2 regions of the Viridibacillus sp. NPDC093762 genome follow, and region 1 is predicted to be linked to the other one. Evidence: riboswitches for the same ligand, from Rfam matches in the RefSeq annotation. Region 1 holds a riboswitch; the other holds the start of a gene.
The links. Region 1 has a riboswitch for S-adenosylmethionine ahead of metK (methionine adenosyltransferase). Riboswitches for the same ligand answer to the same signal wherever they lie in the genome.

Region 2: linked by a shared signal. The riboswitch ahead of ACQKM9_RS15850 (bifunctional homocysteine S-methyltransferase/methylenetetrahydrofolate reductase) and the one ahead of metK (methionine adenosyltransferase) in region 1 are both predicted to bind S-adenosylmethionine.

What each region holds. Positions count from the first base shown of each region.
Region 1 covers NZ_JBNNUK010000003.1:285,302-289,523, forward strand. Annotated here, with positions in the region: gene ACQKM9_RS06800 (alpha/beta hydrolase) at 1-746, opposite strand, end outside; gene ACQKM9_RS06805 (gamma carbonic anhydrase family protein) at 870-1,382, shown strand; gene metK (methionine adenosyltransferase) at 1,555-2,751, opposite strand; SAM riboswitch class I at 3,014-3,132, opposite strand; gene pckA (phosphoenolpyruvate carboxykinase (ATP)) at 3,334-4,222, shown strand, end outside.
Region 2 covers NZ_JBNNUK010000014.1:25,741-29,962, reverse strand. Annotated here, with positions in the region: gene ACQKM9_RS15860 (protoporphyrinogen oxidase) at 171-1,562, shown strand; gene ACQKM9_RS15855 (class A sortase) at 1,674-2,366, shown strand; SAM riboswitch class I at 2,534-2,640, shown strand; gene ACQKM9_RS15850 (bifunctional homocysteine S-methyltransferase/methylenetetrahydrofolate reductase) at 2,715-4,222, shown strand, end outside.

The DNA.
Region 1 (4,222 bases):
TATGCATAAATATCTTCGCGTTCAGGTTCTTGGAACAAATCATGATAACAGGATTTCCATTCCTTATATTGATACTCTGATAAACTTTGTTGTCCTAGCCACTTTTTACTATACGCTACATCCGCTATTTTATCGTTGCCACCAGTCATTAATAAAATCGGGATATTTGGAAATACCGTTTGTTGTGATATACCTTTCATAAAACTATGAAGTTCACGATACCAATTGACAGTAATGACATCATTATAGTAAATATCATCTTTTTCCTCTTTATAAAATTCATAGCTTCTCGTTAAGTGTTTTATGTTGATTTCATGATTGATTTTCAGATTTCCAGTCAGTTTACTTAGACCTGTTAAAGCATTTGATAATTTTGATGGTTGGTGTTTTAAATGCATCCAAGGTGACGTTAATATCACACCTGTACATTCGTACTTGAATTTTTCAACAACATGGATTCCTAAAATAGCTCCTAAACCATGTCCCACTACAAATACAGGCAAGTTATATGTTAAAGCTGCTTGCATTAGTTGTTTAACGAATGTTTCGTAACTTTTAAATGCTTCACTATGCACACGTTTATGTCTACTTTCCTCGCCATGTCCAGGTAAATCTCCTGAAATAACATGAATACCAGACGTTCTTAAATTTTCGATTAGCCATGCATAGCGACGATGATGTTCGTATGCACTATGTATAATTACAGCGACAGCTCTTGCTTGGCCATCCGTTTCCCATTTCCACATTACTCTCTCACCTCATAAATTCCTCTTTATATATTTTAACGTATTATGACTATTTCAGTTCCATTCATTGCTTCCTTTTGTTACGATAATAATACATAATAACTTGAAATGAGGCGTTTTTCGATGATTTATCCATTTAGAGACAAAAAACCATCTATTGACCCATCCGTTTTTATCGGTGATAACGTAATTATCACTGGCGATGTTACTATCGGACCTGATTCTTCTATTTTTTACAATACAGTTATTCGAGGAGATGTTTCGCCTACGATCATTGGACGTAAAGTGAATATCCAAGATTTATGTTGTTTACATCAAAGTCCTGCTTATCCACTTATTTTAGAAGACGATGTGACAATTGGACATCAAGTAACATTACATAGCTGTACTGTAAAAAAGGGCGCTCTAGTCGGGATGGCTTCAATTATTCTAGATGGTGCTGAAATTGGTGAAGGTGCATTTATAGGTGCCGGCAGTCTCGTTTCACAAGGCAAGAAAATTCCTCCAAACACATTAGCATTTGGACGCCCTGCAAAAGTTATTAGAGAGTTAACAGAGGAAGATAAAAAAGATATGGATCGTATTGTCAACGAGTATTACGAAAAAGGACAATATTATAAATCACTTCAAAAATAATTCGATCAAGATGCCTGAGTATCGTTTTTCAAACGATTACTCAGGTTTTTTTAATCTCTAACTATGAGTTTCTTCTATAATAAAACAAAAAATATCCCGAACTACAATGATTACTTAAATAATCAACATGTAACTCGGGATATTTTATGTTATTGCGATTTTCTAGGTTGAATTAAAGTCCCGCTTTTTCTTTTAAAACGGCAGCTTTATCAGTAGCTTCCCAAGGAACATTCAAATCTGTACGGCCGAAGTGACCATAAGCAGCTGTTTGTTTATAGATTGGACGACGTAGATCAAGCATTTTAATAATACCAGCTGGGCGTAAATCAAATAATTCACGAACCCATTCAACTAAATCTGCTTCGTTTACTTTACCAGTACCGAAAGTATCAATTGCAATTGAAACTGGTTGTGCAACACCAATTGCATAAGCCAGTTGTACTTCACAACGCTCAGCAAGTTCAGCTGCTACGATATTTTTTGCAACATATCGCGCTGCATAAGCTGCAGAACGGTCAACCTTAGTCGCATCCTTACCAGAGAAAGCACCGCCACCATGACGAGCATATCCACCATAAGTATCTACGATAATTTTGCGTCCCGTTAAGCCTGCATCACCTTTTGGTCCACCAATTACAAAACGACCAGTTGGGTTGATGAAGTATTTTGTTTTTTCATCTAGTAATTCAGTAGGTACAACTGGAGCAATTACACGTGCTTGTAAATCCTCTTTAATTTGCTCTAATGTTACTTCTGGATCATGTTGAGTTGAAATAACAATTGTATCCACACGAACTGGACGATTATTTTCATCATATTCGATTGTTACTTGTGTTTTACCATCTGGACGTAAATAATCTAACTCTTTTGTTTTACGAACTTCAGTTAAACGTCGTGCTAATTTATGTGCCAAGCTAATAGGTAAAGGCATTAACTCAGGTGTCTCGTTACATGCGTATCCGAACATTAAACCTTGGTCACCTGCACCAATTGCTTCAATATCTTCATCTGTCATTGAACCTTCACGTGCTTCAAGTGCTTGGTCAACGCCCAATGCGATATCAGCTGATTGCTCACCGATTGCCGTTAAAACAGCTACGTTTTCGCCATCAAAGCCATATTTACCACGTGTATAGCCGATTTCCTTTACCGTTTCACGAACGATTTTAGGAATATCAACATAAGTTGATGTTGTAATTTCTCCAGCTACTAATACAAGACCAGTTGTTACTGTAGTTTCACATGCTACACGTGCATTCGGGTCTTTTGAAACGATTTCATCTAAAATGGCATCCGAAATTTGATCACAAATTTTATCTGGATGTCCTTCTGTTACACTCTCTGATGTAAACAGTCGACGGTTTGTCATTTGGTTTCCTCCTATTATCTGCGAGATTGCCTCGGAAATGATACGGTACTCATTACCCATGTTAGTTCTTTCCAGTAGGATTGAACGCCAAGCCGTTGCTGCTTTTAACACGAGGATTCTAGAAAGTGCCACTATATATAAATAGAACCGCATAAATTACATATACTAATCAAAAATTTAGGAATTGGTCTATTTTAAATAAAAAAACCCTTCCCCCATTATTACTAATGAGTGGAAGGGAATAATTCATAAGCACCTTTCACTCTTATCGTTCAAGGATTAAATCCTTGCATCAGATTAAGCACCAGCGCATCACATAAAATCACAATGCAGGTTGCCGGGTTTCATAGGGCCTGACCCTCCACCAGCTCGGGATAAGAGTATCCGTTCAATTTCCCATATTAGAACATTATAACTTAGTTGTCAACCTCTTTTTCATTTCTAAAAAAAAGTACAACTTTCATAAAAATTATATGGTAATTAGTATAGATTAATTAACTAAATGTGTTATACTAATTTCCGAAATGAATTATAAATCCCCTCTAATAGAGGAATAATATAAAAAGGATGGTACGTAAAACGATGAATTCAGTAGAAATTACGAATGAACTGAAGGAATTATTGAAAGGTGAAAATATTCTTGAACAACTTTCAGTACCACAATTAACAGAAAAAGCTACTTCACGCGGTGAGGCAATCCTAACTGTTGATGGTGCAGTAAGAGCAGTCACAGGAAAATATACAGGTCGTTCTCCTAAAGATAAATATATGGTTGAAGAAGACAGTTCGAAAGACAAAATTGATTGGGGTAAAGTAAACAAACCAATTTCTTCGGATATCTTCGACTCATTATACACTAAAGTAGTAAACTACTTAAAAGAAAAAGAAGAATTATTTGTATTTAAAGGTTTTGCAGGTGCAGACCCATCATCTCGTTTAGCTATTCGTGTAGTAAATGAATACGCTTGGCATAACCTATTTGCACATCAATTATTCATTCGTCCTACTGAAGAGGAATTAGAAACTCATGAAGCTGACTTCACAATCGTTTCTGCTCCAACTTTCAAAGCGGACCCAGCAGTAGACGGTACTGATTCAGAAACTTTCATTATCGTTTCCCTTGAAAAACGTATCATCCTTATTGGCGGAACTGAATACGCTGGAGAAATGAAAAAATCGATTTTCAGTATCATGAATTACTTATTACCACAACAAGGTATTCTTCCAATGCACTGTTCAGCAAACGTTGGTGAAGCAGGCGATGTAGCATTATTCTTCGGTTTATCTGGAACTGGTAAAACAACTTTATCTGCAGATGCAGATCGTAAACTAATTGGTGATGATGAACATGGTTGGTCTGACAACGGTGTCTTCAATATCGAAGGTGGTTGCTACGCTAAGACTATCAACCTGTCTAAAGAGAAGGAACCGGAAATCTACAATGCTATCAGTTTTGGTACGGTATTAGAAA
Region 2 (4,222 bases), on a different contig from region 1:
CAAGACTATTTATGAAACGACCACGTTAAATTTGACAAAGATGTAAACGTTCGCAAATAAGTACGTGAATATGTGATGGATATCATGACACTTTCAAAAATGAAAGTTTATACTAGAACTACAAACAATCAATTAAAATAAAACAGAATCCGCTTTGAGGAGTGAATATATTGAAAACAGTTGTTGTAGTTGGTGGCGGTATAACAGGTCTTTCTACTATGCATTATTTACAAAAGGAAAAAGAGGGAAAAGGCTTAGATATAAATTTAGTATTGATAGAAAAAAATGACTATTTAGGCGGTAAAATGCACTCTGTAGAAAATGATGGCTTTATTTTGGAGACAGGTGCAGATTCGATTGTTGCACGTCATTCAAGTGTTATGCCTTTAGTAGAAGACTTAGGATTACAAAAAGACCTTGTATATAATGGTACAGGAATTTCGTATATTTACACAAATAATACATTGCACGCGATTCCAGTAGACAGCGTTTTTGGCATTCCTACAAGCGTAGAGTCCCTTGAAAGTAGCACATTAGTTTCGGCAGCAGGAAAAAAAGCGGCGTTGAAGGATTTAGAATTACCTAATGAACATTTTACTAAGGATAGCTCTATCGGTTCTTTCTTAGAGTATTTTTTAGGAAAAGAGCTTGTTGAAAAGCAAATTGCTCCAGTGTTATCAGGGGTATATTCAGGGAAATTAGATACGCTAACAATGGCTTCAACATTACCGTATTTACTCGATTATAAAGAGCAGTACGGAAGTATTATTAAAGGGTTTGGCGCACATAAAGAAGAATTTCAAAAAGCAGCAAATAAAAAATTCATATCCTTTAAAAATGGATTATCTTCTTTATTTAATCGTTTTGAGGAGAAGCTAGCAGACATTACAATACTAAAAGGCGTTTCAACAAGTCATATTGAAAAAAGAGACGACAAATATAAACTGATGTTTGATAATCATGAAGCAATTGAAGCTGATTTTATCGTGTTAACAACACCACATGATGTAACTAAAAAACTATTAAAAGATCCCAATTTGGATGAGGACTTCAATGAATTTAGCAACGCCTCACTAATCACGATTTATTTAGGATTTGACATTCCTGACAGTCAATTACCTGCAGACGGTACAGGTTTTATTGTGTCTGAAAACAGTGACGTCAAATGTAATGCTTGTACATGGACAAGTCGTAAGTGGAGCCATACTTCAAAAGATGACAAATTGCTTGTGCGTTTATTTTATAAAAATTCAAACCCGGATTTTGAGAATATGAAGCATTTAAGTAAAGAAGAATTAACTGAAATTGCATTAGATGATATTGCAAAAAGCTTGAATATAGAAGCAGAGCCAACTGTTGTTGACGTGACAAAATGGAATGATTTAATGCCTGTTTACCATCTTGGTCATGCAAAAACAGTAGAAGCTTTATCAACTAAACTGGCTTCTTCATATGAAAATGTATTACTTGCAGGTTGTTCTTATTACGGTGTAGGTATTGGTCCTTGTATTAAGAACGGGAAAGAAACAGCAGAATCAATTCTAGCGAAATTATCAAGGTAGATAGAAAAGAGCTGAGGAGATACCCATTTCTTTAGCTCTTTCTTTTAGGATATATATTAACGGTATGTCAAACTGCTTGAAAATGCTAAATGAATTGTTACTATAAAATGAATGAGTAAAAAGAAGGTGGGTAACATGCGGAAAAAGGGAAGTTTGATTTTAGGCATCCTCTTGTTAGTAATTGGTTTAGTATTTATTTTCTATCAACCAATCATGGGGTATTTCATTTCTAATATGTCGAAGGCAACGATTGAGCAACAAGACATAGCATTGGCGATGAAGAATCAAGATGCATCATTTGATTTTCAGCAAGTGGATGATTTAAATATCAAAGATGTTGTAAAGGCACAATTCAATCAAAAGAAACTAAATGCCATAGGCGCTATTAGTGTACCTCAAGTGAATATGCGATTACCTATTTTATATGGTGTATCGAATACAAACTTAGCCATTGGTGCTGGTACGATGAAACCTGAACAAAAGATGGGAAAAGCTAATTATGCCTTAGCAGGTCATAATATGAATAATGGAAAGGCACTCTTTAGTCCTCTTACTAATGCAGAGGAAGGTATGCAAGTTTATGTGACTGATTTTAAAAAAATCTATGAATATAAAATTAATAAAATGCATATTGTACAACCGGAGCAAGTTGATGTGATAAATGATTCAAATGAAAAAATGATAACGCTTGTTACATGTAATTATGATGGTTCTAAGCGACTAATTATTCAAGGTGAATGGGTTGAAACAATGCGTTATGATAAGACGTTAGCCAATAACATTTTTGCAAATAAACAGTCATGAAAGAAAGATTGATGTTTTAATACGTAATCGCCAAAAATCCTCTTTTTTGTTTTGTAGTTAAAATACTCTTATAATACAGAGTTTTTCTACAATTGCAAAAATACCCTTGACGATATTCTTTTCTAGGGTTATGATTCTTTTAATTATTCAAACAATTAAATAAATATTTCTTATCAAGAGAAGCTGAGGGACTGGCCCTTTGAAGCTTCAGCAACCAGCCAACTGGTCAGGTGCTAACTCCAGCGGATTTACAGATTGTCCGAAAAGATAAGAAGGAGCGAACAGCGTAATCGTCAAGCCTTCTTATCCATAAGAAGGCTTTTTTTATGTAGAAAGGAAGGGATTTTAATGGGATTACTTGAAAAATTGCATACACAAGTGTTAACAGCTGACGGTGCGATGGGCACTTTATTATATTCATACGGAATTGACTATTGTTATGAGGAATTAAATATTACCAAGCCTGAAGTGATTGAAAATATACATCAACAATATATTAAAGCAGGCGCTGACATTATTCAGACTAATACGTATACAGCGAATGCCATTAAATTAGAACGTTATGGTTTAGAAAGCTCAGTAAAGGAGTTTAATGAATCTGCAATCGCCATTGCAAAACGTGCTGCAGCACCAGGTGGCCAGTTTGTCTTAGGAACAATTGGTGGTATTCGCGGTATTCGTAAAAGTGAAGCAACACTAGATGAGATTATTGCTGCATTAGAAGAGCAGGCGGGGTATCTATTAGCTGGTAATCCTGATGGTTTATTACTAGAGACGTACTATGATTTTGAGGAACTTTCATCTGTAGTGAAACATTTGAGAAAATTAACTGATGTACCTATCATCTCACAAGTATCAATGCATGAACCAGGTATTTTACAAAATGGCTTATTGTTAAATGATGCACTGCACCAATTAGAAGCTTTGGGTGCAGATATTGTCGGAGTAAACTGCCGATTAGGCCCCCATCATACAATCCAAGCGTTTGAAGATGTTGAATTACCATCCAAAGCATTCTTATCTGCATATCCAAATGCTAGTTTGCTAGATGTAGAAGATGGCAAAATTGTTTACGAATCAGAAGCTGATTATTTTGGTCGTGCTGGTGTTTTACTACGTGACCAAGGTGTTCGCTTAATTGGTGGATGTTGTGGGACGACACCGAAGCATATAGAAGCAGTGAAAAAACGTATTGCTGATCTACCCCCAATTGAAAATAAAATTGTAAAGAAGAAAAAAGCAATCGAGATTAAAGAAGCGACTCCTGATCATCATGAGCCACTTCACGAAAAGGCGAAAAGAGAACGTACAATAATTGTAGAGCTTGATACACCCCGCCATCTTGATACGACTGCCTTTATAGAAGGTGCGCAAATACTCAACGCAACAGGTGTTGATGCTGTTACTATGGCTGATAATTCATTGGCATCCCCTCGTATTAGTAACATGGCAATGGGCTCAATTTTGAAAACGCAAAATAATATTCGGTCCCTTGCTCATATTACTTGTCGTGATCGCAATCTCATCGGCTTACAATCGCATTTAATGGGTCTAGATGCACTAGGTATTAATGAGATTTTAGCGGTTACTGGAGACCCTACAAAAGTGGGTGATTTCCCAGGTGCAACTAGCGTTTATGATGTCTCAAGTTTAGAGTTACTTCAATTAATCAAACAGTTGAATGAAGGAATATCATTTTCAGGTAAACCTTTACGTAAAAAGGCAAATTTCTCTATTGCAGCTGCATTTAATCCTAATGTACGAGTACTTGATAGAGCTGTAAAAAGATTAGAAAAGAAAATTGAGTGTGGAGCAGATTATTTCATCACACAGCCTGTATATACGAAGGAAAAAAT